One region of the Cytobacillus spongiae genome, then DNA from elsewhere that is predicted to be linked to it. Evidence: a T-box and tRNA genes for the amino acid it is inferred to sense, from the RefSeq annotation. Region 1 holds a T-box; the other holds one or more tRNA genes.
The links. A T-box is a leader RNA that pairs with one kind of tRNA and senses whether it is charged. The one in region 1 lies ahead of LS684_RS21405 (tryptophan--tRNA ligase), so its partner is inferred to be a tRNA-Trp.
Positions count from the first base shown of each region.

Region 1 (14,583 bases):
TGGTCCTGTTACGCACCCAGTCATCTATCTCCCTTTTCCCCTTTTCATCCAACTGACTTCCCATATCAAATTTCATACGTTCACCTGCCCATGCTACATAAGGTGAAAGATCGCCTACATCTTCCCTTTTGGATCGATATCCTTTGTACCACCCTTTGATAAATGTGGAAATGGTTGTGTCAGAAAAAAATTGACTGCCCTGAATTTCTAGGATAGATAACGTCCTTGCAAGGTCTAAGTGATAATCACCGTATGAGCAGTTTGCCCAATCGATCACTCCATCCACATTAATCAACACGTTTAATGGATGGTAGTCCAGATGAAGCAATGAATGTTTTTCGTTATGACATTTGGAAAGTAATTCTTCCTCAATATCTGATTTCGGCTTCAGCCAGTTCTCAGATATATGATATGGAAAATCATGCACCGGAAGATTATGAAGCATCGCCTGCATAACCCCAAACTTTACTCCGAAACCAAACGATTCCTGTGGCCTTTCAAGAAGATGATGAAAGACTGTCTTGCCTTCCACCCACTCCATTAACATAATGGAGTGTTGAGCCACGTTTTCCACTCTATACACTAGCGGACATGGAATACCCATTTTCCGGACATACTTCATGATGGCTTCTTCACGTTTAAACCGATTCAGGTTCTCCTTTTCGGATATGCGAACAGCTAGGACAGATCCTTCCTTCAAGACCACTTTCCAAACAGAGCTGTCTTTGCTTTCAGCAACTGAAGAAATGATATCCACTTCATTCACTTTCAACTTTTCCAGCAACCCGTTTATTTCCATCTTCTGATCTCCTTTCTGTATGACTCACATACTGACTTACAGTTCTCACACCATTAAGAAGCAGGATGATTTATCGAATTCTTTTACTCACCTGCATATTTTCCAATATAAACCAAAAATAATTTCTCCTATTGATTATATAATAAAAGCTTACACTTTTTTGTATTTTCTAAAAAATATACGATATTTTGTAATCATTTCTCTACAATTCAAAATATAAAGTGTATAATGAAGGTAATAACCGAGAATCTGACTGAAAAGGTATGTCTCCATATATGATTTCGATGAAATGAACTTCCTCTTCTAGATCAACTGCAACCCATAATACGTTATCGTATCTGACTGCTTAGTCATTTCGTCAAAATAGTTGGGAGCTGATGAGAGAATGAAAGACAAGCTGACAAGAAAGCACACCGAAACGCTGGCAATCAAAAGTGCCTATCAATTCTGTGTGGCTATAGGAATTAAGCCCAGCTTAGTAAACCTATCCATGGTCACCGGATTCTCTGAAGAAAGTATACTGGAAATACTAGAAATATCGTTTAGTCAAAATAATGTTCATATGAAAGATCGCTCTACCTGATTTTTTGATTTCCCCATTTATCTATACAGCGGAGTAACATTTACCTCTTTTCCAACATTCCTTTCATTTAGAGAATCGTTTGTCTTTCAATATTCCCGCCACTGACCTTGACATAAAATTACCCATTGAGCTATTGAGCGCTTGATCACATGTAAAAAGCAACTTCGCTCTGCGAAGTTGCTTTTTTTTACATTTATACCTTTTATAATACATTAAAATATCTGGCTTCCGGATGAGCGAAAACCATCGCCGTGACGGACGCTTCGGGCTCCATCATGCAGCCATCGGTTAAATGGATTCCAATGGTTTCCGGTTGAATAAGCTTGAACAACTTCTTTTGATCTTCAAGCTCCGGGCAGGCTGGATAACCAAATGAAAATCTCTGCCCTTGATAATGAGTCCTGAACCGGTCCTGCATGGTAAAATCAACGGGATCAGGAAACCCCCACCTGCTCCTCATCATTTCATGCACCCTCTCAGCCAGACCTTCTGCTGTTTCTAATGCTAGTGCTTGCAAAGCATGGCTTTCAAGGAATCGCCCCGCTTCTTTCAATTCTTTCGCCCACTGTCTGATCTTCACACCAGCCGTTACGGCAAAGAAGCCGACATAATCCAATTCACCACTCTCTACAGATCTTAAGTAATCTGCCAGACATAAACATTGATTACCTCCCTGCCTAGGAAAGTGAAACCGTTCCATTTCCACGGATGGATCATCAGGATGATAGATGATAACATCGTCCCCATCAGATTGGGCAGGAAAAAATTGATACCTCGCTGAACCTTGAATCATCCCTTTTTGTTTAGCTTTCTGAAAGAGCTCATCCGTCACAGCTTTCAGTCCCACCGTTCGCTCGTCTCCTTCTTCTAATAGTCTTGAAATTTTCCCTTTGATCCCAAGATGATGACCAAGCAGCATTTGCTGATTAATATAGGGTTGAATCTGATCCAGTGAGAATTCTTTTATCGTATGTGGGAACAAGTCGGCCGGGATATGAACTTTTACATCTTTTGCAACTGAAGATCTTGATATCACTGCCGTTGCAGATTGTTTTCGAGCCGGTGATTCTCTAACCGAAACAAACTTGCTTCGCTTTTCAATGCTTTCTTCTTCCATTCGTTTCCTTGTTTCTGCATGCTGAATTCCATTCATAATACTAAGGCCATCCATGGCATCCTTTGCATAAAGCACCAGACCATCATATTCCATCCCGATCTTATTCGTTGTAAATTTCCTGGTGAGGGCAGCACCTCCCACTACAAGGGGGACGGAAATATCAGATTGTTTTAAATCATTCGCCGTGATGACCATTTGCTGGGCCGATTTCACAAGGAGGCCGGATAATCCAACAATATCTGGCTTTTCTTCCTTGATGACATCGATCAGTTGTTGTGGTGACACTTTTATTCCTAAATCAATCACCTCATAACCATTATTACTGAGGATTATATCAACGAGATTCTTTCCAATATCATGAACATCCCCTTTGACAGTGGCTAAAATGACCTTTCCCTTCGTAGATGAACTTGCCGTTTGTTTCATATGTGGTTCCAGATGGGCAACAGATGCTTTCATGACCTCCGCACTCTGCAACACTTCTGCTACAATCAGCTGGTTATCATTAAATAGTCTCCCTACTTCACTCATCCCTTCCATCAGTGGGCCGTTAATGATATCAAGTGGGGATTCATACTTCTGAAGAGCAATCTCAAGGTCGTCGACAAGCCCTTGCTTCGTCCCTTCAACTACATAATGGGACAGTCTTTCTTCCAGGGTCATCGTGTTTACGGGAACCTTTACTTCCTTCTTTTTCCCCCTATAATAGGCAGTGAATTCAGCAAGGCTTGAATCAGAAGTTTTAAATAATAATTTTTCTGCCATCTTCACTTCTTCATCCGGTATCGAGGCGAATCGTTCTAGTTTTTCTGTATTGACAATCGCATAATCCAATCCCGCTTTTGTACAATGATAAAGATAGACAGCGTTCAGCACCTCTCTGCCAACAGGAGGCAGGCCAAACGAAACGTTACTGATCCCTAAGATGTGCGGGCATTTCGGTAAGACTTCCTTTATTTTCTTTATCCCTTCCACCGTGGCTTCAGCAGATCCGATATACTGATCATCTCCAGTGCCAACCGGAAAGACGAGGGGATCAAAGATAATGTCTTCTGATGAGATCCCATATTTCTCAGTTAATAATTTGTGGGAACGGTGAGCAATTTCTACCTTCCTTTCAACAGAAACCCCCATCCCTTTTTCATCGATTGTCCCAACTACCACTGCCGCTCCGTATTCTTTCATCAGTTTTGTCACCTTTTCAAACCGCTCTTCTCCATCCTCAAGGTTTATGGAATTGATGATGGCTTTTCCCTGAATGTGTTTCAAGGCGGTCTCCATCACATTCTCATCAGTAGAATCAATGATAAGGGGGACTTTAACTTTCTTGACCACCTCCTGTATAAATACATTCATATCCGCATCTTCTTCACGGTCTGGGTCTGCAAGGCAAATATCGATGATCTGGGCACCATTCTTCACTTGTGCCCTTGCAATCTCTGAAGCTTCTTCCATTTTACCTTCAGCTATCAATCTCTTGAATTTCCTGGAGCCGATGACATTTGTCCTTTCTCCGACCAGGATTGGTCTTAGACCCTCATCTTCATATAGAAAAGGGTCAATACCTGAAACCGCATGAGGATGTGAATCGTTAGGCTTCCGGGGCGGCAGCCCACTCACGGATTCTGAAAGGGCACGGATATGGTCAGGGGTGGTTCCACAGCAGCCTCCTACGAGATTAAGCCAGCCCTTCTCAGCGAAGCCTTTCATCTTCACACTTAGTGAGTCAGGGGTCTCGTTGTAATTCCCCTCCTCATCCGGTAAACCGGCATTGGGGTAACAACTGACATACGTAGTTGCGAGACTTGATAAGGAACGGATATGGTCTCTCATAAATTCAGGACCAGTCGCACAGTTCAATCCTACGACTATTGGATTCAAATGTTCCAATGATAAATAAAATGCTTCGATATTCTGACCTGCCAGTGTGGTTCCCATGGGCTCGATCGTCCCGGATAAAAGAATAGGTACTTCTTTCCCTATGGTATCAAATGCTGTCCGTATCCCAAGATTTGCCGCTTTAACATTCAATGCATCCTGACTCGTTTCAAGCAGGAGCACATCCACTCCTCCATCAAGAAGGCCTTCAGCTTGAACACGGTAGTTATCTACTAACTCACCGAAGCTTATTCCCCCTGTGACAGATAGGGTTTTAGTAGTTGGCCCGAGAGAACCCGCAACAAATCTCGGCCAATCTGGAGTCGATCTTTCACGGGCCACTTTTTTGGCGATTTCTGCGGCCACTTTGTTTATTTCATAAGCTTTGTAGCCCAGATCATATTCATCCAGTACCACGGGAGTTGCTCCAAATGTGTTCGTTTCAATCACATCTGCTCCTGCATCCAGGTATTCAAGATGAATCCTATAAATGACTTCAGGGGCTGTCAAAACAAGATTTTCATTACAACCGTCAAGCTTTTCCCCTCCAAAGTCTTCAGGAGATAATTCCGCTTGTTGAAGCATCGTTCCCATTGCTCCATCGAGTACAAGTATTTTTTTTCTGAGTTGTTGTTCAAACAATGTGATGGCCATAGGGAACCTCTCTTTCTGAATTGACTTTAGCATGAACATAGTGAATTAATTCGATGCTCATATCGTAACGGACAAAAGGAGTGATGAGATAAATGCCATTGAACAACTCGATTGCCGTATCCAATAACTCCTTCGCTATTTCCATTCCCTTTGCTCGCGCAATAACCGGGTCACTTCCAGCCTCATTCATCCTCTTCCTTGTTTCTTCCGGAACATTTATACCAGGAACTTCGTGGTGCAAGAATTCTGCATTTCTTGAGCTGATCAGTGGCATGATTCCAATAAAGATCGGAACATCTAAATGTTTTGTGGCTTCATGCACTTGAAACAGCTGCTCTTTCCCGAATATGGGTTGGGAAATGAAATAATCGGCTCCCGCTTTCTTTTTCTTTTCGAGCCTTTTCACTGAAGCGTTCAAATGCCTGAAATTTGGGTTAAATGCTGCTCCAACTGAAAACTGAGTACGCTCACGGAGTGATTTACCTGAAAACGATATGCCTTCATTGTTCTGCTTGATTAATTCGATAAGTTCAAGGGACGACAGGTCATATACTGATGCAGCCCCTGGAAAATCACCAATCTTGGCGGGATCACCCGTTATCGCTAATATATTGTGAATCCCTAACGTGTGTAAACCCATTAGGTGAGACTGAAGTCCAATCAGGTTCCGATCCCGGCAAGTAATGTGGACTAATGGGGTGAGGTCAAATCTTGATTGGACAAGGCTGCCGATCGCGTCATTTCCTATACGTGGTGATGCCAAGGGGTTATCAGCAAGGGTGATTGCATCGATTCCAGCTCCCTTAAGGGCCTCAGCGCCTTGAAAAAACAGCTTGGTATCCAAATGTTTAGGAGGATCGAGTTCAACGATGATGGTTTTCTTTTCTTTTACCTTCGTATGCAACAGGCTCCCTTTGATAGTCGGAGATGATAACTGAACGATTTCTTTCTTTTTCACCTCTTTTTGTTTCACAGGTTCCCTGCTTTTCAGCCGGGCAGCAACTGATCGGATGTGATCGGGAGTCGTTCCACAGCACCCCCCGATAAGCCTTGCACCCTGCATTCTCAATTCATTGCTTATATCCCCGAAGTAATCCGGTTCAGCAGAGTAATAGAACCGTCCTTCTTCATAATTTGGGAGACTGGCGTTGGGATAGACGGAGATAAATGCTCTTTTAGGAAGGGGGACTGATTCTAAGGAGTTTACCATATGAAATGGACCCATACGGCAATTGATCCCTACAAGATCCGCTCCCAATAATTCCAGTTGTTGAAGGGCATCTTTTACCTCCAGACCATTTTGAAGCACTCCTGTTTCATGGAGGGAGACCTGTGCAATGACAGGAACATCGGTTTCCCGCTTTGCGATATTCAGGACCGTCGTTAATTCCTCGAAATCATAATACGTTTCAAGAAGGATGCCATCCACTCCCTCTAACAATAAACAATATAGCTGTTCACGAAAGCTCCTTTTGATTTCTTCTAACGTCACATTTTGTTTGATTGCCCTGATCCCCCCGATGGTACCGAGAACATAGGTATCAATACCCGCAGCTTTTCGCGCCAGTCGCACTGCAGCAGTGTTGATTTCCTTCACTGAATCTTCCAAACCGTATCTGGAAAGTTTCTGATAATTGGCTCCGTACGTATTGGTCTGAATGATATCCGCTCCAGCATCAGTATATTCTTTATGGACCTTTAACACTTCATTAGGATGGGATAGATTCAATTCTTCAAAGCATCTGTCCACTCCATATGAATACAGCAATGTTCCGATTGCCCCATCTGCAATTAAGATTCTTTCTTTCAATTCTTCCAGTAACGGCTTCATGGCTTCCCCTCCTTTTATTATAGATTTATCACACTAATCCCTTTGTTTTCCTTTATACTGTCCAGCCCGTTTTGAAGATCCTTTATGAGTTCATCCACGTGTTCAAGTCCAACAGATAATCGTAGTAAACCATCTGTAATCCCCCTTCGCTCTCTTTCGTCTTTTGGCATGGAAGCATGTGACATTCTGGATGGATAGGAAAGAATCGACTCTACTGCCCCAAGGCTCACTGCGAAGACAGGAATGGTGACATTTTGAATGAACTGCTTCACCTCATTCTCCCCCTTTAACCTGAAGGAAAGAACGGCTCCAGGGCCTTCTGCTTGTCGTATTTGAATTTCGCGGCCAGGATGAAAACTCAGGCCCGGGTAATACACCTCTTCCACTTCCTTTCTTTTCTCAAGGAAGTTTGCTATTTTAAAAGCTGATTCTGATGACTCCTTCAATCGTACATGCAGTGTTTTCAAACCTCTCAGAAGCAGCCAGCAGTCCTGGACACCGAGGACTGCACCGAAAGAGTTTTGCAAGAAAGAAAGCTTGTTTGCAACCTCTATATTCCCCGTTACGGCAAGGCCTGCTAATACGTCACTATGACCGGCAAGAAACTTCGTCGCACTGTGAAGAACAACATCTACCCCTAAACTGATCGGTCTTTGAAGAAGGGGGGTCATAAAGGTATTATCTAGAAATGTTAAACATCCATTCGCTTTGGCAAGCTTCACCACTCCTTCAATATCCGTAATATTCAAAAGCGGGTTTGAGGGAGTTTCCATATAAATCACTTTCGTATTGTGCTTTATTGCACAAGCCACCTCATGGAGGTCCTTCATGTTTACAAATGAATATTCAATACCAAACTTGGTAAGTACCTCTGTAATCATTCTGTAAGTTCCGCCGTACACTTCTTCAGATACGAGAACATGATCTCCGCTTGATAATAATAAAAAGCTTGTTGAGATGGCTGCCATTCCCGATGAAAAGGCAAATCCTTTTATTCCTCCTTCTAATTCTGCAATCGTTTCTTCTACAGTTTCCCGCGTCGGATTACCTGAACGGCTGTAATCATATGTTCCATACTGATCGAAATTCTGTTGATGGAAGGTGGTAGCATGATGAAGCGGCGTAGAAACAGCACCGGTTTCTTTGTCAACCCCGTGAGAATGAATGAGTGACGTCTGAAGTGAAAATGGTTTTTTACTCATACGTAAGCACCTCTTTCTCCAATTGATGAAACACATTCTCCAAGTCTTCAATAAGGTCATCTATATATTCGATTCCCACCGAAAATCGCAGGAGTCTGTTGCATATCCCTATCTTTTTTCTTTCTTCCTCAGGAATGTCAGCATGTGTTTGCGTAGCAGGATAAGTGATGAAGCTTTCTACTCCACCCAGGCTTTCTGCAAATGTAATGACCTTCAAGTGTTTCAGGAAGGGGGCAACCCATTCTTCTTTTGCAATACGAAAAGAAAGCATTCCTCCCTTTCCTGGATATAAAACATCCGTTACACATTCATGCTCTTCAAGGTACTTTGCCAGTCTCTTTGCATTTTTTTCATGCTGAGCCATGCGAAGACTCAGGGTTTTCATTCCCCTTAATAAGAGCCAACAATCGAATGGGGCAAGCACCGCACCTATAGAGTTTTGGATAGTATAGAGCTTTTCACCAAGATCTGTTGTATTTACGACCACAATGCCAGCCAATACATCATTGTGTCCCCCTAAATATTTCGTAGCGCTGTGAATCACCATATCCGCCCCATTGGTAATGGGTTTCTGCAGCACAGGTGTGTAAAAGGTATTGTCGACAATGAGAAGCAGCCCCCTTTCTTTTGCTATGTCGGCTACTTCTGAGATACTCGCCTCATTCATTAACGGATTGGTAGGAGATTCAAGGAAAATGGCTCTGGTCTCGGCAGATATCTTTCCCTTTATTGCCCCCATGTCACTTGTATCAATAAAGTGACATTTGATCCCATATTGTGCTTCATACTGAACGAATAATCGGTAGCTGCCACCGTATAAATCTTTCGACACAATCAATTCATCCCCGCTCACAAATAGGTTCAAAACGGCCTGGATGGCCGCCATCCCCGAACTAAAGGCAAATCCCCTCTCCCCCTCCTCCAATTCTGCAAGAGTTTCTTCTAATGTAGTACGGGTCGGATTACCCGTTCTTGAATAATCATAGCCTGTCGATTCCCCGATCCCCTTATGTGCATAGGCAGTGGTTAAATGAATAGGCAGGCTTACGGCACCCGTACCGGGATCTTTTCGGTTTCCTGCCTGGACCAGTAACGTATCAATATGATTTTTCAACTTTCTTCTCTCCTTTTCTTCCTTGAAATCGAAAAGAAAAAAACAAAAAACCTTCTTAAAAAATAAGAAGGTTTTGTACATTCGTTTTCCCTCTTATCGTTCAAGTTGACATCAACTTGCTGGAATTAGCACCATACCTGATACTGCGGCTGGTTGCTGAGGTGTCGTCGGGCCAGTCCCTCTACCTCTCTTGATAAGAAACTATATGATTGTGTGAAAAATAACTTTCCCATAACTTATAACAAAGAATGTTAATTGTCAATGAGAATTATGAATTATCTGAAAATATATGATAATGATCGGTCACACCAGCAGGTTCTAAGTTACTGATAAATCCCGATTTTTTCTTTAATTTCTTTCAAAAAGGGAATCGTTTTTTTTCTGGCTTTCTTTGCTCCATCGTATAGGATAGCATCAAGCTTCCGGGGATTGGCTATCAGTTCATCATATTTCAAGCGAGGTTCTGCAATAAAGGAATTCATTACTCCAAATAGCTCTTTCTTCGCTTCCCCCCAGCCTATCCCTTGTTCAAATCTCCTTCTCATCTCTACAGTTTGTTCGATGGTGGCAAATTCTTTGTAAAGGGCAAAAATGACGGATGAGTCAGGGTCCTTAGGCTCTTCAGCCGGCATGGAATCAGTCTTGATCTTATTGATCAGTTTTTGAAGCTTTTTTGGTTCCTCGAACAAAGGAATCGTATTATTATAGCTTTTGCTCATTTTACGTCCGTCGAGTCCAGGTATAACGGATGTTTCTTCCTGAATGATATATTCTGGGATCGTAAATATTTTTCCATATTGTTTGTTGAAGCTTTCAGCCAGGTCACGTGCGATTTCAACATGTTGTATCTGGTCTTTCCCCACAGGCACCAACTCTGATTGAAAGAGGAGAATATCAGCGGCCATTAATATGGGGTACGTGAATAATCCCATGTTGATTCCTGCATCTACATCTTTTCCACTACGTTGATTTCCCTCTGCAAGGGATTTGTAAGCGTGAGCACGATTCATCAATCCCTTGGGTGCAAAACAGGAAAGAATCCAGCTTAACTCAAAAATTTCAGGAATGTCGGATTGACGATAAAAGATTGCCCGATCAGGGTCGAGGCCGAGAGCCAACCAGGCTGCAGCGACTCCGTATGAAAGTTCCTTCAATTGATTTTGATCGTGTATTTTGGTAAGACCATGATAGTCTGCAACAAAGTATGCCTTCTGGTATGATTCATTCTCTGCCAAACGCAATGCAGGTTTAATCGCTCCAATATAATTCCCCAAGTGGATCTGTCCAGTAGGTTTTATACCCGTCAGAACTGTTTTACCCATACCCCTTCACCTCACTCGAAATGATAAAAAATAAACACAAAAAGGGCTTCCCGTCCCCTAAAAAGGACGAGAAACCCGTGGTGCCACCTTTATTCGCTTACATCGTAGTATAAGCGCACTCATATGTATAGAAATCGCCTTCCATACACCGCCCCCTTTATCGGAGAGACCTTCCGCCTCGACCTACTCATTTTAGCCAGGATGCTCAAAAGCCCATTCAACGGTCTCTGCATGCTGATTTACACCAACCATCAGCTCTCTGAAATGTTTCGTCCGCCTACTCTTCTTTTTCATCGCATGTGATTATGATAAAGCATTTCCATTATTTTAATGCACTTGAAAAAATTGGTCAAGTGGATATCACATATTTATATTTCTCTGGATGAAAATGGCAGAAGGAGCTTTATGCCTCTTTTATTGAATGGTAAAACTTTCATGTCTGCGATCAGGTGACTCGTATAACCGATGACACAAGCTTCAAATACTCCATCCAACATGATGGATGACTCTAAATGGTGAGCAATCATTCCATAAAAAAGGACACCTAGGAAGGAATGGGTATAAGATCGATGAGAAACGAATGAAGCTGTGAATAGGTAGATCCCCAACATCCATAGCCAAGTCTCATTTAACTGCCATCCACATGCCGACACTCCTATCCCAGTAATCATCAACATCCTTCTTTGGGTGATGAATCCGGAGAGAATGATCATACCAACACCGTATGCAATACCAAACCATCTATCCTCCCCGATTCCTTCTAGATAGCTGTATAATATCATTAAGAATCCTATCATTTGTGCCACAGCCCTAATCATTTTCGCTGAGAAAGTAACCTTATTACTAAGCTTCCCGTCAATATCCAGATCAGGCATGAGTCCTGATAACCCGCCGATTGCAACAAGTACTACAGTCGTACCGGGTCCTGATCCATATGAGTTGGCGACTATGAAACCTGTTGCTGCTCCGATTGCCATATGTGCTGTGCCGTTCAATTGTGACCTCCTACTTCCCTTTCACATTATGCTGTAGATTACTATGATAGCTTTTATGACCTTCTTTGACCATGGGTAGAATGTATTGTTCCCTGCACTTCTTTCAGGCATGACGAAATGCTGTCAATGATTTCACTCAAATACGATCTTTTATGTGGAACAAAATCCAGATAACTAACTGATTTCGAGGAATATTTTTGTTCTCCTTCTTCGACGATAAAACCCTCTACCTCAATTTCCGTTTTCTCACATTGTACAAGTGCTTTAAAGTCTTGAAGTGTCGAACGATATATACCGGCCACTTCTTCTGGTTGAAGTCGGAAAACGTCGCAGGCAACAGGCTTGGAATAGAGGAACACATGGGTTAATTCCCTATCAATGAAGTCCCCTTGAATTAATTCTCCTTTCAAAATGCCCAATGGCTCCAGTTCATTCATCTTGATCATGACACCTAGCTCTTCATGAATTTCTCTAATACCATCCTCTATTGTCTCATGGGATAAGATATGCCCGGCTGCGGTTATATCAAGTAATCCCCCGTAATCCTTCTTGTGATTACTTCTTAATTGAAAGTATAGATACACATCACCCTGATCACCGTCATGATGGGCAATCCAGCAGTGAAACGTTTCATGCCAAAAGCCTTTAGCATGGACTTCAGATCTCGTCGCCACTCCGCATCTTTTTCCGCTGTCATCAAAGATGGCCAGTTGCTCATTTTCCACCTGAATCCCTCCGTTCGTTCATTTCCTCCAGATATTCCTTAATTTCCATCAGGTCCTCAACCACAATATCAGCTTCACGTAACTCGATTTCCTGCGAAAAGTCAAAGGCGCAGCCGATTGACAGTAAATCATTCGCCCTTGCCCCTTCGAAGTCTGACAGTCTATCACCAATCACGACACCGTAGGAAAGATCATGTTCTTCTTTGATCCTTTGAATCAACTTCCCTTTATCATTTGATTTGATTTCCTGGATGCTGTAACAGTTTTCAATCCACTGATCCAATTGATAATACTCAACTATTGCCTTAAGATAATGAGGGTATCCATTGCTGGCTACGAAGATACGGAAGCCTCTTTCGGAAAGATAAGTTAATATTTCTACAGTATGGGGGTATAATTTCCCTTTGCCCCTATAAATATTTTCAATCAGTAATGTTTGAAATAGATCATTTACTTCAGTATGTACATGGACAGGATGATGAGGGATGAGGGTTTCCCACACAACGTAAAGAGGCACACCCATGATAGCCCTGTATGCCTCGACAGGCGTTTCTCCATTCCACATCCCTTTATCTCTCAATAGTTGAAAGGTATCCTGGAGGGACTCTTCAAGAATTTGGTTCGTTTGAAACAACGTTCCATCCATATCAAAAATCATTGCAGCTTTCATATATATTCTCCTTTAATGCCTTACTTACATTTATATTTACAAAGTGGACCTTCCCTAATCATATCAAATTCATATTGGAGATCCTGTCCTTATCATTCGTTTGCCCTTCGGACTTTTAGGAAATCTGTTTTCTTTCCCACAAAAAAAACACGAGAACGCTTCTCCCGTGTGTGAACTCCTTCAATCAGTTTAAGATGCATCAGGAAGATAGAATAGGACCGTCAACATCATGCCGATAACAGAAAAGATGACAATACTCACTGCTACAGACCTGTGAGACCTTGACACATGCTTCTTCTTTAACACGTTAATAAACTTAAAAGCCAATAACGAAAGAATAAACAACGATACAAATAAGAGCTCGCTCATGGACAATCCCTTTCTCCAGTAAGGTGTGTTCATTTTTAAGATATGTTCATACTTTACCATAATTTCTTATTCAAAAAAATTATTTATCCTTAAAAATAGTAATAAACCCATCGAGGAGTTTTCCTTAACGCTTTTTCCCATGCAGGCAATTTATTGAAAGCATTCATCGTTAGTTTTTCACTATCATGAATATCGTTATGAATGAGTGATTCCAACTCCCGGGCAATTTTCTCATCTCGAATGATGCAGTTGCTTTCATCATTTAAATAAAAGCTTCGCGGATCCCAATTCGCAGTACCGATGTCTGCCCATTTATGATCGATGACCATGACTTTTCCATGGAAGAAGCCTTTTTCATATAAATAAAGATCGATCCCGCTCTCTAACAAACTTTTTTCAATTTGATAACTTGGAGGTTTAGTGAACCATGCATCAGTATCATCCGGAACGAGTATCTTCACTTCAACTCCTCTATTCACTGCCTTCTTTAACGCTGCAATCAACGGAGCATTGGGAATGAAATAGGGGGTGGTAATGGTCAGACTCTCTTGAGCCCCATCGATCCATTCGATTGTTTTATTCACGAGGCTGTCTCCTGTTGAAAATATGAAGTGCACATTACTTTCCCCTCTTTCCTCTATTGGAACATAAGGAGTATGGATTCCCTTTCGATTGCCTCCATCTTCAAGCCAGTCCCTTTTGAATTGCAAAGCCACATCTTTGGCTGCATCTCCCTCCAACCGGATATGATAATCCCTCCAATATCCTAATTCCGGATCTTTGCCAAGATACTCATCCCCCATATTAAAACCTCCCATATAGGCTGTATTTCCATCAATGGAGATGAGTCTCCGATGATTCCGGTGGTGAACAGAATAAAACAGGTTCTTCAGGGAGAGGGGTCTGCTTTTTACTATGTTAACCCCTCCTTCTTCCATGCGCTTTACAGTCTTCTTCTTAATATCTGAGCCTAACAAGTCAGCGGACAAGCGGACATCCACACCTTCTTGAGCTTTCTCTATTAACAAATCAAAAAAACGGTTGGAAACCTCATCGTCCCTGATGATGAAAAAATGTATCCATACAAAGGATTCAGCTCTCCTTATATCTTCAAATAAGACTTCATATACACTTTCCCCAGTATTGTAAACGCTGATAGAAGCTTTACTGGTAATGGTTTCTGTAATGGGGTGAGTTCTTGTGTAATTCTTCACTCCTTGCCTGACATCCCAATGCATGATCATGAACAAAACCACGATGCTTGCAGCCAGAAGCAGAAGCCCGATTAACCCTTTTTTCACCAAGGAAACTCACCGCCTTTCTA
Region 1 is NZ_CP089998.1:178,168-192,750, reverse strand. It holds gene LS684_RS21430 (aminoglycoside phosphotransferase family protein) at 1-799, opposite strand, end outside; gene metH (methionine synthase) at 1,585-5,031, opposite strand; gene LS684_RS21420 (bifunctional homocysteine S-methyltransferase/methylenetetrahydrofolate reductase) at 5,012-6,862, opposite strand; gene metC (cystathionine beta-lyase) at 6,880-8,064, opposite strand; gene LS684_RS21410 (methionine biosynthesis PLP-dependent protein) at 8,057-9,178, opposite strand; SAM riboswitch class I at 9,269-9,378, opposite strand; gene LS684_RS21405 (tryptophan--tRNA ligase) at 9,502-10,500, opposite strand; T-box leader at 10,560-10,803, opposite strand; gene LS684_RS21400 (metal-dependent hydrolase) at 10,869-11,495, opposite strand; gene LS684_RS21395 (NUDIX hydrolase) at 11,549-12,220, opposite strand; gene LS684_RS21390 (HAD family hydrolase) at 12,210-12,890, opposite strand; gene LS684_RS21385 (hypothetical protein) at 13,080-13,319, opposite strand; gene cls (cardiolipin synthase) at 13,349-14,560, opposite strand.

Region 2 (14,583 bases), on a different replicon from region 1:
GCAACCGCCCGATCAACAAGCTCTCCAGTATCTACCATGGATTTCAATGTGGCATTAGGGATACGTGAAAGAATATATTTCTCAAGCTTTTTCAATCGGTCCCTTAATATGACATGATAATCAGTTCCCCAAGAGGCTCTACAAAAAATCCCTCTTCGTTCTCCCTTTTTACTCACGACGCGGACTTTCATTTTTGAGGGATAGGCTAATGCAATAGATATAATCGACCTAGGCTCATCCATTAAAAGCGAAGGGTCAACCCGCTTGTCGATATCCGGTTCTTCAAAACCAGAATGATACTGCAACCTCTGCTGATGAAGTAATCTTATTTTCATTTCATCAAATGTCGTAGAAGTCGTAAACCCTATTTTGTCTATTCCAATTGTCTTACTATATTCAATTACATCCAGCTTAAATTTCTGCCAATTCACCCCTAATCCCTCCTTTCTTATCTGCTAATAATAATCTATCTCCAATCATTCATCTATTCCAACATGTTCGTCCTTCTAACAAGTTTATGATAAACTATTTCCAATCATATTTGGAGGTGAAAGAAATGGATTTGACGATTCATCCTACTATTTGTTCACTTATCCCAGATTTTAAAATCGGGATGATTACTTACAGTGGTATTCAAGTATCAGACTCTCCTCAAATGCTCAAAGGGCGTTTACAAATGTTTCAAGAATCTATATTCTTTGATCTTGAATCAAAGAATGTAACAGATTTTCCTGGAATTGATGAATGGCGTGGAATCTTTAAAAAAATCGGCAAAGACCCTAATCGATATCGCCATTCTGCAGAAGCGCTATACCGAAGAGTGAAAAAAAATAACTTTGTTCCATCCGTTCACAGCGCTACAGACCTGAACAATTTCTTTTCTCTTCAATACAGGGTTCCCATTGGCATATATGACCTAGACAAACTCAGTGGTACAATCGAGATGCGTATAGGAGCTACAGGAGAAGTGTACGAAGGATTAAATGGAAGAGAAAATTCATTGGAACATCTCTTGATTACAGCTGATGAATCCGGCCCGTTTGGAACACCTTTTGTAGATTCACAAAGGTCAGCCGTCACAGTAGAAACGACCAACGCACTTCAAATTGTATATTTAAGACCTTCCTTGACCTCCGAAGAAAGTACTAAGCTAATAGAGTCCCTAATGAATATGTTTACCCAAATTCATGGAGGAGAAAGTCAATTTCAAGTAAAAGGATGCTAAGGAGCATCCTTTTTTTGTATTCATTAGGTCAGAACAAAGAAAAAACGCAATACCACGTTATGTTTCAAACGAGATACTGCGTTGTGACCTAATATGTATGGAGCGGGTGATGGGAATCGAACCCACGACATCAGCTTGGAAGGCTGAGGTTTTACCATTAAACTACACCCGCGTTGCAAAATTACTCAGAATTTGTCGAAGCTTATGCAAAAAATAAAACAGGAAAACCTGTTATGAGAGATACCGGTGGTCGGGGTCGAACCGACACTCCAGAAGGAACACGATTTTGAGTCGTGCGCGTCTGCCAATTCCGCCACACCGGCATATCAAGTTACTATTAAGTGGTGCCGAGGACCGGAATCGAACCGGTACGGTAGTCACCTACCGCAGGATTTTAAGTCCTGTGCGTCTGCCAGTTCCGCCACCCCGGCATTTATCGTAAGGCTTGTCCAAGTGTGTAAAAAAAAGATGGAGGCGGCAACCGGATTCGAACCGGTGGTAAAGGTTTTGCAGACCTCTGCCTTACCACTTGGCTATGCCGCCGAAAAAATATGGAGCGGAAGACGGGATTCGAACCCGCGACCCCCACCTTGGCAAGGTGGTGTTCTACCACTGAACTACTTCCGCAAATGGCTGGGCTAGCAGGATTCGAACCTACGCATGACGGAGTCAAAGTCCGTTGCCTTACCGCTTGGCTATAGCCCAATGAATGAACGATCACTATTTTTTAATTTTTATGATGACAATACTTAATATATGCAATTGAATATGAGATGTTACTAAAAATGGGGCGACTGATGGGAATCGAACCCACGAGTGTCGGAGCCACAATCCGATGCGTTAACCACTTCGCCACAGCCGCCATAATGAATATTAAGTTTGGTTGGCAGGGGCAGTAGGAATCGAACCCACACCGGAGGTTTTGGAGACCTCTGTTCTACCGTTAAACTATGCCCCTATTTAATGGTGGAGGGGGACGGATTCGAACCGCCGAACCCGAAGGAGCGGATTTACAGTCCGCCGCGTTTAGCCACTTCGCTACCCCTCCAGTAATATGAATGATTATAACATATAAATAACACTTATAGTATTCCTATAGTGTCATAATAGTACATAAAATGGTGGCTCAGGACGGAATCGAACCGCCGACACAAGGATTTTCAGTCCTTTGCTCTACCAACTGAGCTACTGAGCCAAATGAAATGGCGGTCCGGACGGGACTCGAACCCGCGACCTCCTGCGTGACAGGCAGGCATTCTAACCAACTGAACTACCGGACCAAATTGCGGGGACAGGATTTGAACCTGCGACCTTCGGGTTATGAGCCCGACGAGCTACCAGACTGCTCCACCCCGCGATAATAGTATATAATGGTGGAGGATGACGGGATCGAACCGCCGACCCCCTGCTTGTAAGGCAGGTGCTCTCCCAGCTGAGCTAATCCTCCATATTAAAGTGGTGACCCGTACGGGATTCGAACCCGTGTTACCGCCGTGAAAGGGCGGTGTCTTAACCGCTTGACCAACGGGCCAGTATATAATGGCGGAGAGCAAGGGATTTGAACCCTTGAGACAGGTTTTGCCCGCCTACACGATTTCCAATCGTGCTCCTTCGGCCACTCGGACAGCTCTCCTAAATGGCTCCGCAGGTAGGACTCGAACCTACGACCGTTCGGTTAACAGCCGAATGCTCTACCACTGAGCTACTGCGGAATAATAATTATAACAGCTTGGCGACGTCCTACTCTCACAAGGGGACAGCCCCTAACTACCATCGGCGCTGAGAAGCTTAACTTCCGTGTTCGGCATGGGAACGGGTGTGACCTTCTCGCTATCGCCACCAAACTATTTAGAAAGACAAATAGTATTATATAAAATATACTAATGTTTTTCAAGAGGTTTTTAATATTTGATCCCTCAAAACTAGATAATGTATAGAAGAAGAAAGAATATCGGTAATGCCATTTTCATAACTAGTCCAGCTACGGCTCCTACCTTCTATCGAAGTTGTACAGTCGCCTTCGCTTTCTTATTTGGTTAAGTCCTCGATCGATTAGTATCAGTCAGCTCCACATGTCACCATGCTTCCACCTCTGACCTATCAACCTGATCATCTTTCAGGGATCTTACTAGCTTGCGCTATGGGAAATCTCATCTTGAGGGGGGCTTCATGCTTAGATGCTTTCAGCACTTATCCCTTCCGCACATAGCTACCCAGCGATGCCTTTGGCAAGACAACTGGTACACCAGCGGTGCGTCCATCCCGGTCCTCTCGTACTAAGGACAGCTCCTCTCAAATTTCCTACGCCCACGACGGATAGGGACCGAACTGTCTCACGACGTTCTGAACCCAGCTCGCGTACCGCTTTAATGGGCGAACAGCCCAACCCTTGGGACCGACTACAGCCCCAGGATGCGATGAGCCGACATCGAGGTGCCAAACCTCCCCGTCGATGTGGACTCTTGGGGGAGATAAGCCTGTTATCCCCGGGGTAGCTTTTATCCGTTGAGCGATGGCCCTTCCATGCGGAACCACCGGATCACTAAGCCCGACTTTCGTCCCTGCTCGACTTGTAGGTCTCGCAGTCAAGCTCCCTTGTGCCTTTACACTCTACGAATGATTTCCAACCATTCTGAGGGAACCTTTGGGCGCCTCCGTTACTCTTTAGGAGGCGACCGCCCCAGTCAAACTGCCCACCTGACACTGTCTCCCGCCCCGATCAGGGGCGTGGGTTAGAATTTCAATACAGCCAGGGTAGTATCCCACCAATGCCTCCACCGAAGCTGGCGCTCCGGCTTCCAAGGCTCCTACCTATCCTGTACAAGCTGTACCAAAATTCAATATCAGGCTACAGTAAAGCTCCACGGGGTCTTTCCGTCCTGTCGCGGGTAACCTGCATCTTCACAGGTACTATAATTTCACCGAGTCTCTCGTTGAGACAGTGCCCAGATCGTTACGCCTTTCGTGCGGGTCGGAACTTACCCGACAAGGAATTTCGCTACCTTAGGACCGTTATAGTTACGGCCGCCGTTTACTGGGGCTTCGATTCAGAGCTTCGCTTACGCTAACCCCTCCTCTTAACCTTCCAGCACCGGGCAGGCGTCAGCCCCTATACTTCGCCTTGCGGCTTTGCAGAGACCTGTGTTTTTGCTAAACAGTCGCCTGGGCCTATTCACTGCGGCTTTTCAGGGCTATTCACCCTAAAAAGCACCCCTTCTCCCGAAGTTACGGGGTCATTTTGCCGAGTTCCTTAACGAGAGTTCTCTCGCTCACCTTAGGATTCTCTCCTCGCCTACCTGTGTCGGTTTGCGGTACGGGCACCTTTTTCCTCGCTAGAGGCTTTTCTTGGCAGTGTGGAATCAGGAACTTCGGTACTTTATTTCCCTCGCCATCACAGCTCCGCCTTATGGTAACGGGATTTGCCTCGTTACCGGCCTAACTGCTTGGACGCGCATATCCAACAGCGCGCTTACCCTATCCTCCTGCGTCCCCCCATTGCTCAAACGGAAAAGAGGTGGTACAGGAATATCAACCTGTTGTCCATCGCCTACGCTTTTCAGCCTCGGCTTAGGTCCCGACTAACCCTGAGCGGACGAGCCTTCCTCAGGAAACCTTAGGCATTCGGTGGATGGGATTCTCACCCATCTTTCGCTACTCATACCGGCATTCTCACTTCTAAGCGCTCCACCAGTCCTTGCGGTCTAGCTTCAACGCCCTTAGAACGCTCTCCTACCACTGACATCGTAGATGTCAATCCACAGCTTCGGTGATACGTTTAGCCCCGGTACATTTTCGGCGCGGAGTCACTCGACCAGTGAGCTATTACGCACTCTTTAAATGGTGGCTGCTTCTAAGCCAACATCCTGGTTGTCTAAGCAACTCCACATCCTTTTCCACTTAACGTATACTTTGGGACCTTAGCTGGTGGTCTGGGCTGTTTCCCTTTCGACTACGGATCTTATCACTCGCAGTCTGACTCCCATGGATAAGTCTTTGGCATTCGGAGTTTATCTGAATTCGGTAACCCGATGGGGGCCCCTAGTCCAAACAGTGCTCTACCTCCAAGACTCTTACTACATGAGGCTAGCCCTAAAGCTATTTCGGAGAGAACCAGCTATCTCCAAGTTCGATTGGAATTTCTCCGCTACCCACACCTCATCCCCGCACTTTTCAACGTGCGTGGGTTCGGGCCTCCATCCAGTGTTACCTGGACTTCACCCTGGACATGGGTAGATCACCTGGTTTCGGGTCTACGACCACATACTCATTCGCCCTATTCAGACTCGCTTTCGCTACGGCTCCGTCTATCCAACTTAACCTTGCATGTAATCGTAACTCGCCGGTTCATTCTACAAAAGGCACGCTATCACCCATTAACGGGCTCTAACTACTTGTAGGCACACGGTTTCAGGATCTTTTTCACTCCCCTTCCGGGGTGCTTTTCACCTTTCCCTCACGGTACTGGTTCACTATCGGTCACTAGGGAGTATTTAGCCTTGGGAGATGGTCCTCCCAGCTTCCGACGGGATTTCACGTGTCCCGCCGTACTCAGGATCCACTCAAGAGGGAACGAAGTTTCAACTACAGGGTTGTTACCTTCTCTGACCAGCCTTTCCAGGCTTGTTCGTTTACTCCGTTCCTTTGTAACTCCGTATAGAGTGTCCTACAACCCCAAGAGGCAAGCCTCTTGGTTTGGGCTAATCCCGTTTCGCTCGCCGCTACTCAGGGAATCGCATTTGCTTTCTCTTCCTCCGGGTACTTAGATGTTTCAGTTCCCCGGGTCTGCCTTCCATATCCTATGTATTCAGATAAGGATTCCATCCCATTACGGATAGAGGGTTTCCCCATTCGGAAATCTCCGGATCAAAGCTTACTTACAGCTCCCCGAAGCATATCGGTGTTAGTACCGTCCTTCATCGGCTCCTAGTGCCAAGGCATTCACCGTGCGCCCTTTCTAACTTAACCTATAAGCTTTCAATACACATCGCATCTCTTCGTCAGCTTCCTTCGCTCCGCTCCTCATGTACGTAAGTACATTCCGGTGCTCACTCAGTTGCTTCCTCGACCTGCTCGCGTCTTGAAACCTTCTAATTTCTTGTTTAGAGAAAATCTTAAGATTGGCGATTACTCGGTAATTCTTTTTTCTTCTATATTTCATTATCTAGTTTTCAAGGAACAAGTTCACTTTCTTCTATAATAAGAAGAGAGTTTGTTATAGAGAGATTGCTCTCTCAAAACTAAACGAACCATAAGCGTCAACTTTCATGTAAATATCCTTAGAAAGGAGGTGATCCAGCCGCACCTTCCGATACGGCTACCTTGTTACGACTTCACCCCAATCATCTGTCCCACCTTAGGCGGCTGGCTCCAAAAGGTTACCCCACCGACTTCGGGTGTTACAAACTCTCGTGGTGTGACGGGCGGTGTGTACAAGGCCCGGGAACGTATTCACCGCGGCATGCTGATCCGCGATTACTAGCGATTCCGGCTTCATGCAGGCGAGTTGCAGCCTGCAATCCGAACTGAGAATGGTTTTATGGGATTGGCTAAACCTCGCGGTCTTGCAGCCCTTTGTACCATCCATTGTAGCACGTGTGTAGCCCAGGTCATAAGGGGCATGATGATTTGACGTCATCCCCACCTTCCTCCGGTTTGTCACCGGCAGTCACCTTAGAGTGCCCAACTGAATGCTGGCAACTAAGATCAAGGGTTGCGCTCGTTGCGGGACTTAACCCAACATCTCACGACACGAGCTGACGACAACCATGCACCACCTGTCATCCTGTCCCCCGAAGGGGAACGCCCTATCTCTAGGGTTGTCAGGAGATGTCAAGACCTGGTAAGGTTCTTCGCGTTGCTTCGAATTAAACCACATGCTCCACCGCTTGTGCGGGCCCCCGTCAATTCCTTTGAGTTTCAGTCTTGCGACCGTACTCCCCAGGCGGAGTGCTTAATGCGTTAGCTGCAGCACTAAAGGGCGGAAACCCTCTAACACTTAGCACTCATCGTTTACGGCGTGGACTACCAGGGTATCTAATCCTGTTCGCTCCCCACGCTTTCGCGCCTCAGCGTCAGTTACAGACCAGAGAGTCGCCTTCGCCACTGGTGTTCCTCCACATCTCTACGCATTTCACCGCTACACGTGGAATTCCACTCTCCTCTTCTGCACTCAAGTTCCCCAGTTTCCAATGACCCTCCACGGTTGAGCCGTGGGCTTTCACATCAGACTTAAGGAACCGCCTGCGCGCGCTTTACGCCCAATAATTCCGGACAACGCTTGCCACCTACGTATTACCGCGGCTGCTGGCACGTAGTTAGCCGTGGCTTTCTGGTTAGGTACCGTCAAGGTACCGCCCTATTCGAACGGTACTTGTTCTTCCCTAACAACAGAGTTTTACGATCCGAAAACCTTCATCACTCACGCGGCGTTGCTCCGTCAGACTTTCGTCCATTGCGGAAGATTCCCTACTGCTGCCTCCCGTAGGAGTCTGGGCCGTGTCTCAGTCCCAGTGTGGCCGATCACCCTCTCAGGTCGGCTACGCATCGTTGCCTTGGTGAGCCGTTACCTCACCAACTAGCTAATGCGCCGCGGGCCCATCTATAAGTGATAGCCGAAGCCATCTTTCAGAATCCTAACATGTGTTAGGAGCCATTATCCGGTATTAGCCCCGGTTTCCCGGAGTTATCCCAGTCTTATAGGCAGGTTGCCCACGTGTTACTCACCCGTCCGCCGCTAATCTTTAAAAGCAAGCTTTTAAAGATCCGCTCGACTTGCATGTATTAGGCACGCCGCCAGCGTTCGTCCTGAGCCAGGATCAAACTCTCCATTAAAGAGTATTGATTAGCTCAATAGTTAAAACAAATTAAAACGTTGACGTTATGGTTCGTTTAGTTTTCAAAGAACAATCATCGTCGCCGAGAAGCGACTTTATTAATATAACATTTATCAGTTGTTATTGTCAACAACTTTTTTAATTTTTAATCCGTCAGCTGCAAGCCTTAAAGCAACTGTTTCGCAGCGACGGATATAAATATAACAAGTATTTTTTAAATGGTCAATACTTTTTCAAAAAAATTATTCTATCGCTCTATAATATCTATGATAAATTCCTTGACCCTTTGTTTCTACTTCTACAACACCTATTACTTTTTTATCAATCAGATATTCTACTAACATTCCTAGATCAACCGAATAATAGCTTAATTCGGGATGAAGCATCATCTCATTGAAGGTCCATTGTTCTTTTTCCTTTAGGACATCAATTAAATGAACAATGGCTGATTTCGTTCTCGAATGAATTAAAAATTCACTTGCTAAAAACAATAATTCTAATCTCTTTTCAATTTCTTCCTCACTATTAACTAGTTCCTCATAAAATTTGAAGATTTCAGGCTCAATTTGCTTCACTTGATTCCAAACTGTTACTTCTGGATGGAATCCATTTTCAATCACAGCTAATCTAGCTAAATGATGAAGTGAATGAACCACATGGTTATAAGCATCTAAATTATTCCCGTTCTCAAAAAAGGCTTTCCCATCCATATATCGTCTAATTAGTTTAGCAAACTCTAGCCCCATTTTGATTTTTCTTCCATAGAAAGGGAAATCACGTAGTTCAACCTTCAGCTCACTAATGTATTCATTTCGATCAAATACAATCTTCCCATTGTAAATCCAATCAATGATTCTACGGTTCGTACCTAATAGGAGCCACTCTTTTAATTGCGTTTCAGAGACAATTTGTAAAGCAGCTTTCTTTTCTTTGTACGTATAATGCTTAACAAAAACCGGCTGCTCTAGCTCTTTAACGATAATTAACAATACAACATCAAATGTATCCGTAAGCGAAATCGCTTTTTCTCTTTTTTCTATAATTAGAACACCTAGAGTATTAGGTTGACTTGCCCGTTCCTGGTATAAGGGACGAAGAATGTCCTCCATAATCATTCCTCCATTTTATTGATAGGTTATTACCTTCGACAATTATAATAAAAATCCTGCTAAAACATAAGACAATTTTCGACAAACACAAGCATTATCTTATAACAATTTTTATGATATAGTAATGCTTTAGGAGGGAATTTAAATGGCTAAATATTCAAGTAAAATAAATAAAATTCGTAGCTTTGCATTAAGTTTGATATTTATTGGCTTTATCGTTATGTATGGAGGAATATTCTTTAAGAATTCCCCCATATTAATGGTCATATTTATGATCTTAGGTTTACTATTTATTGTCGCAAGCACGGTCGTTTACTTTTGGATTGGAATGCTTTCGACGAAAACTGTCCAAGTTGAGTGTCCGAATTGCGGAAGACACACAAAAATGCTAGGTCGAGTGGATATGTGTATGTATTGTAACGAGCCATTAACTCTAGACCGCAACTTAGAAGGTAAAGAGTTTGATGAAAAATACAATCGAAAAAAGGAAATTTAGATAGGCTTGGCATAACCGCCAGGCTTTTTTACTTAATTCATACGTTTCCACATCACACACATACAAGTTATGAGCGATTTTCTATACTTAATCTTCGAAAGTTTGCCATATCCGAGCGATTTCTTATTATTTTGGAGCGAAAATTAAAAAATGAGAGCGAAAACCGAAGCATTTAGAGCGAACGCTCAAAAAAGGAGCGTTCGCTCACAAACTCCCCTCAACAGAAGCAGCCATACTTCAAACATCTGCAGTTCCTATTATTATAGCCTTGACTTCCCTAGAAATATCCATATTCCCTCACCCTCACATACTTATGGGCGTGTTCCTTTTAACAACAAAAAAACCGATAGTTATTTAACTATCAGTTTCATACGCTTTAGTGCGTTTCTTTGACGGTACAATTCGGACATGTTCCATAGATCTCCATGCGATGATGACTTACTTTAAACCCTGTAACATGGGAAGCTAGATGCTCTACTTCGTCTAGACCTGGGTAATGGAAGTCGACAATCTTCCCGCAATCTTCACATATCACATGATAATGATCGGTAGTGATGAGATCAAATCGGCTAGAAGCATCCCCGTATGTTAATTCCTTTACAAGGCCAACTTCACGGAATACTCTTAAATTATTGTAAACTGTTGCCACACTCATATTCGGGAACTTCCCTTCAAGAGCCTTATAAATATCATCTGCGGTTGGATGTGACATTGAGTTTATTAAAAATTCAAGTATCGCATGACGTTGCGGGGTAATCCGGACGCCCGTCTGTTTCAAGGTATCTAAAGCTTCTTTCAAGTTCACTTGCGACACCGCCATGCACCTCTTTTCTTCTAAAAAGAATTCTTACTTTATAATCTTTATAAATAGTGTACTAATTTCTTACTACTTTTGTCAATATAACAAACTCCGTAATAGCAACAAAGCCACTGATTTATTCGTGAAGTGTCTTCTCCTCTGCGCCAAGATGCAAATTAACAAACCTTGCTGCTACAAACAATAGATCAGATAATCTATTTAAGTATGACAACACAAGGGGATTAACATCCTCCCCTAATGCTACCGCACATCTTTCCGCTCTCCGTACAATGGTCCTAGCTAGATGAAAGGATGCCCCCGATGGATGACCTCCTGGCAAAATAAAATTCGTTAGAGCAGGGAGTGCACTCTCCCACTTATCAATTGTCTGTTCAAGCATTTCAATTTCCTTTTCCTCTAACATCCACTTCACCTGCTTCCCCTTCGGTGTAGCAAGTTCTGCTCCTACATGGAATAAAGTCGTCTGCACTTTATGGAACACTTCGTCTACCGAGTCCTTCCCATCAAAGAATTCGCCTTTTAAATACCCTAAAGCAAGACCAATCATAGAATTAGCTTCATCACATGTACCGTAAGCTTCCACCTTGAGATCATTTTTTACAACACGTTCACCATAGATCAAGGAAGTTGTCCCTTTATCACCTGTTTTTGTATAGATTTTCATCCTTAATACCCCCTTTTATAGTCAATTACATTTTGGTATCCATCTTTATTATTCATATATATATGCAGGTTATGTTTAAAAATATCAAAGGATCTAGGTAAGTATTCCTTTGTAATACTAGAAAGATGGGGTGTAACCGTTACTTCGTCCATCTTCCAAAATGGACTACCCTCGCTCAGAGGCTCTTGGTTAAAAACATCTAAATACGCATGTGCAATGAGCTTTTGTTCAAACACTTGCAAAAGAACCTCTTCTTCCACAAGATCTCCTCGGCCAATATTAATAAATACTGCTGACCTTTTCATTTGCTCAAAATCAGCAAGCTTCAGCAAGTGCTTTGTCTCCTTTGTACTTGGCAGAACCGATACAATAAAATCCGCTTTTGGAAGTGCCACTGTGAGATCATCTATTTTATAAAGCTCATCTACGTAGTCCACTTTACCACCACTTCGGTTAATCCCAATTGTATTCATGCGGAATGCTTTCCCCAAACGAGCAATTTCTCCACCGATTGCCCCTGCTCCAACAATTAATAGAGTCTTTCCGCACAATTCACCCATTGGCAACTTTCGATTCCAAAAATATTTCTGTTCGTTATTCCTTAAAGCATTTACTTGTTTTACATGCTGCAGCATACAACTTAAAGTGAATTCAGCCATTGGAATTTTATGTACTCCGCGAGCATTTGTGACAAGAATTTCTTTTTCTTCACAGATAGTTAAAGGCATTTGGTCCAGTCCAGCTGACATCACCATAATCCATTTTAACTGACTAGCTTTTTCAATATCCTTCTCATTAAGATCTTCTCCGTATGTAATGAAAACCTCTGCCTCGTAAAATGCTTCTTTTGCTGCCTCAAAACCTTTAAAAAATTGAAAGTTCACTCCAGGGAACTGCTCTTGAACCTCATTTTGAATAAAATCTGGCGGCATAATCGATGACACAATTCTCATATCCCTTTCCCTCCCGTTATATGCTACTTAATAAAGTATATATTCTAATAATTCTCTCGGCAATCAAGTGAGTATTCGTATGGTTTCTATAATTGAGCTTTACAAAAAAAGAAGCAGGCCACTATTGACCTGCGGAAAAATTTATCTGAGGAGGTATGCCCTAATAAAATGATATTCAATCCTTGTTTAAACGAATGGACACATGCCTTGTGTTTAGAAAAATAGGCTTAAAGATTTTCTTTAATATAAGTGAGAGCTTCCTCCACATGGCCTTTCACTTTGACCTTGCGCCATTCTTTAATTAGCTTCCCATCCCTGTCGATTAGAAAGGTGGATCGCTCAATCCCCATATATTCTTTACCAAAGTTTTTCTTTAACTTCCAAACATCATATGCTTCTGCGAGTTGATGGTCCTCATCTGAAAGTAGTAAAAACGGAAGACCATGCTTTTCAATAAATTTATCATGACGGTTTAACGGATCTGGGCTAACCCCAAGGATGACTGCATTCACTTCTTTAAAGCTTTCATGCTGATCACGAAAGTCACAAGCCTGTGTAGTGCACCCTGGCGTCATATCTTTTGGATAGAAATACAACACGACATTTTTTCCGCGAAAATCAGATAATTTAACCTTTTCTCCATTGCTAGCTTCCACCTCGAAATCTGGTGCTAATTCTCCGATATCAAAAGCCATCATAATCCCTCCAGCTAAACAGTATTCTACTGTAAGCCTATCCAATTTCTCAAAAAAAGACAAATACTAATGCTTATTTTCCATATCAAACACCGCTCTTGCGACAAAAGCAGCCGGTATGGTATACCCTATTAGGGCCTCAAGAACAGCTATTAACCTCCCAATGCCAATGGGAGAAATATCCCCATAGCCTACAGAAAACAAGGTGATAGCGCTAAAATATAGTCCCGTTTCTAATCTATTCAAAAAGCTTCCCACCATATTTTGCCCACCTTCAATTAAAACGACATACCCGTATAACTCTAGGATGATATAAATTAATCCAAACCCAATAAGTACAGTTAAGTAGACAAAAGCAAGAAAGATAAAATTCTCAAAAGAAACTCGTTTACCTTTAATTTTATGAGGAATAAATAACATCCGTAGACTCATCCCAATGCAAAGACAAATAAATAATAAAATGATCAACAATGCCATTTACTTCCCTCTTCCATCAAAAGCTATACCCCATTATACGCTTGTACGATGTTGAGTATGTCAGGTAGACATGAGAAAAACCCAAGCATAGATATAGGCGCTTGGGTTTCTTCCTATTCTTTTATACCGTTGAGTGTTGATTTTTAATTACCTGCTCCTCGGTATCTTTTTACACCTTCATTCCATAGGAGGACAGCTGCTACAAAGAAAATTATGCCAATAAAAGGAGTTAAAAAAGCATATATATACCACTCTTCTTTTCCTAGGAAATAGGCAGAGGGGTACACTCCAACAAAAGCAAAAGGAAGAATCCACGTGAGCACAAACCGAATGATTTTATTATAAATATCAACTGGGTATCGACCATAATTTCCGATGTTATACATCATCGGCATAATTGATGTTCTTGCATCTGCCCAAAAGCTGACACAAGCAAGCATAATAAAGATTCCCGCATACACTAGCACCCCACCTAAAACAAAGATAAGAAATATCAACGGATCATACCAATGAAGTTCTAACCCTAAAAGGCTACCAGCATAGGCCATAACAGCAATTCCTGTAATCGTTCCAAACAAGGATTCAAGTTCCATACGTTCTAATATCACTTGAAACAAGCTATGAACGGGGCGCGTAAGGATCCGGTCAAGTTCTCCTTTTACAATATATCTCTCGTTAAAATCCCATATATTAAAGAATGAAGTAAATACCGCATAGGGGACTAGGAAAAAACCGTAGATAAATATGATTTCTTCTCTGTTCCATCCACTCAGAAAATTGGTATGACCAAAGACAACGAGGATAAATATCAAGTTCACGGCTTGAAATAATAAATCTGAAATCACTTCGACAAACAAATCCGCTCGGTATTGAAGGCGGGTTTTCATATATTGGGCGACATAGTGAAAAAAGATATGAACATAAAACATACTCGTCACCCTCCTTGTATAACCAGTTGTTTTTTAGCGATATTCCAAAGAAATTGAATCGGGATAAAGAGGATAATAACCCAAACCCCTTGCAATATAATGGCTTCCAGCGCTTCAGCTTCAGAAAATCCATTAGTAAAAATCATACTCGGCACATAGCTGATCCCTTGAAATGGCAAAAAGCGAAATACTTCCTGAGCCCATAAAGGAAAGAAGCTAATTGGAAGCAGTAACCCTGAAAATAGATCAATGACCATTCGCTTCGCACGGATCAGCCCGGTATTATTATATAAGAAGAAAGTTGTAATCCCAGTAAGTAAATTAATCTGTGTATTAATTAAGAAGCTAAGCAAAATCGATAAGCTAAACAATCCCCATGTGG
Region 2 is NZ_CP089997.1:776,513-791,095, reverse strand. It holds gene queG (tRNA epoxyqueuosine(34) reductase QueG) at 1-431, opposite strand, end outside; gene LS684_RS04165 (B3/B4 domain-containing protein) at 557-1,225, shown strand; tRNA gene LS684_RS04160 (tRNA-Gly) at 1,324-1,397, opposite strand; tRNA gene LS684_RS04155 (tRNA-Leu) at 1,467-1,548, opposite strand; tRNA gene LS684_RS04150 (tRNA-Leu) at 1,568-1,656, opposite strand; tRNA gene LS684_RS04145 (tRNA-Cys) at 1,695-1,768, opposite strand; tRNA gene LS684_RS04140 (tRNA-Gly) at 1,778-1,852, opposite strand; tRNA gene LS684_RS04135 (tRNA-Gln) at 1,856-1,930, opposite strand; tRNA gene LS684_RS04130 (tRNA-His) at 2,012-2,087, opposite strand; tRNA gene LS684_RS04125 (tRNA-Trp) at 2,110-2,183, opposite strand; tRNA gene LS684_RS04120 (tRNA-Tyr) at 2,190-2,273, opposite strand; tRNA gene LS684_RS04115 (tRNA-Phe) at 2,345-2,420, opposite strand; tRNA gene LS684_RS04110 (tRNA-Asp) at 2,429-2,505, opposite strand; tRNA gene LS684_RS04105 (tRNA-Met) at 2,509-2,582, opposite strand; tRNA gene LS684_RS04100 (tRNA-Val) at 2,597-2,672, opposite strand; tRNA gene LS684_RS04095 (tRNA-Glu) at 2,682-2,756, opposite strand; tRNA gene LS684_RS04090 (tRNA-Ser) at 2,766-2,858, opposite strand; tRNA gene LS684_RS04085 (tRNA-Asn) at 2,863-2,937, opposite strand; rRNA gene rrf (5S ribosomal RNA) at 2,953-3,069, opposite strand; rRNA gene LS684_RS04075 (23S ribosomal RNA) at 3,258-6,190, opposite strand; rRNA gene LS684_RS04070 (16S ribosomal RNA) at 6,506-8,056, opposite strand; gene LS684_RS04065 (nucleotidyltransferase-like protein) at 8,301-9,167, opposite strand; gene LS684_RS04060 (YgzB family protein) at 9,313-9,663, shown strand; gene perR (peroxide-responsive transcriptional repressor PerR) at 10,040-10,483, opposite strand; gene LS684_RS04050 (cob(I)yrinic acid a,c-diamide adenosyltransferase) at 10,599-11,147, opposite strand; gene LS684_RS04045 (D-2-hydroxyacid dehydrogenase) at 11,150-12,100, opposite strand; gene bcp (thioredoxin-dependent thiol peroxidase) at 12,328-12,795, opposite strand; gene LS684_RS04035 (potassium channel family protein) at 12,862-13,272, opposite strand; gene LS684_RS04030 (ABC transporter permease) at 13,416-14,201, opposite strand; gene LS684_RS04025 (ABC transporter permease) at 14,207-14,583, opposite strand, start outside.
Region 2: it encodes a tRNA-Trp, which carries the amino acid that the T-box ahead of LS684_RS21405 (tryptophan--tRNA ligase) is inferred to sense. The anticodon was not compared.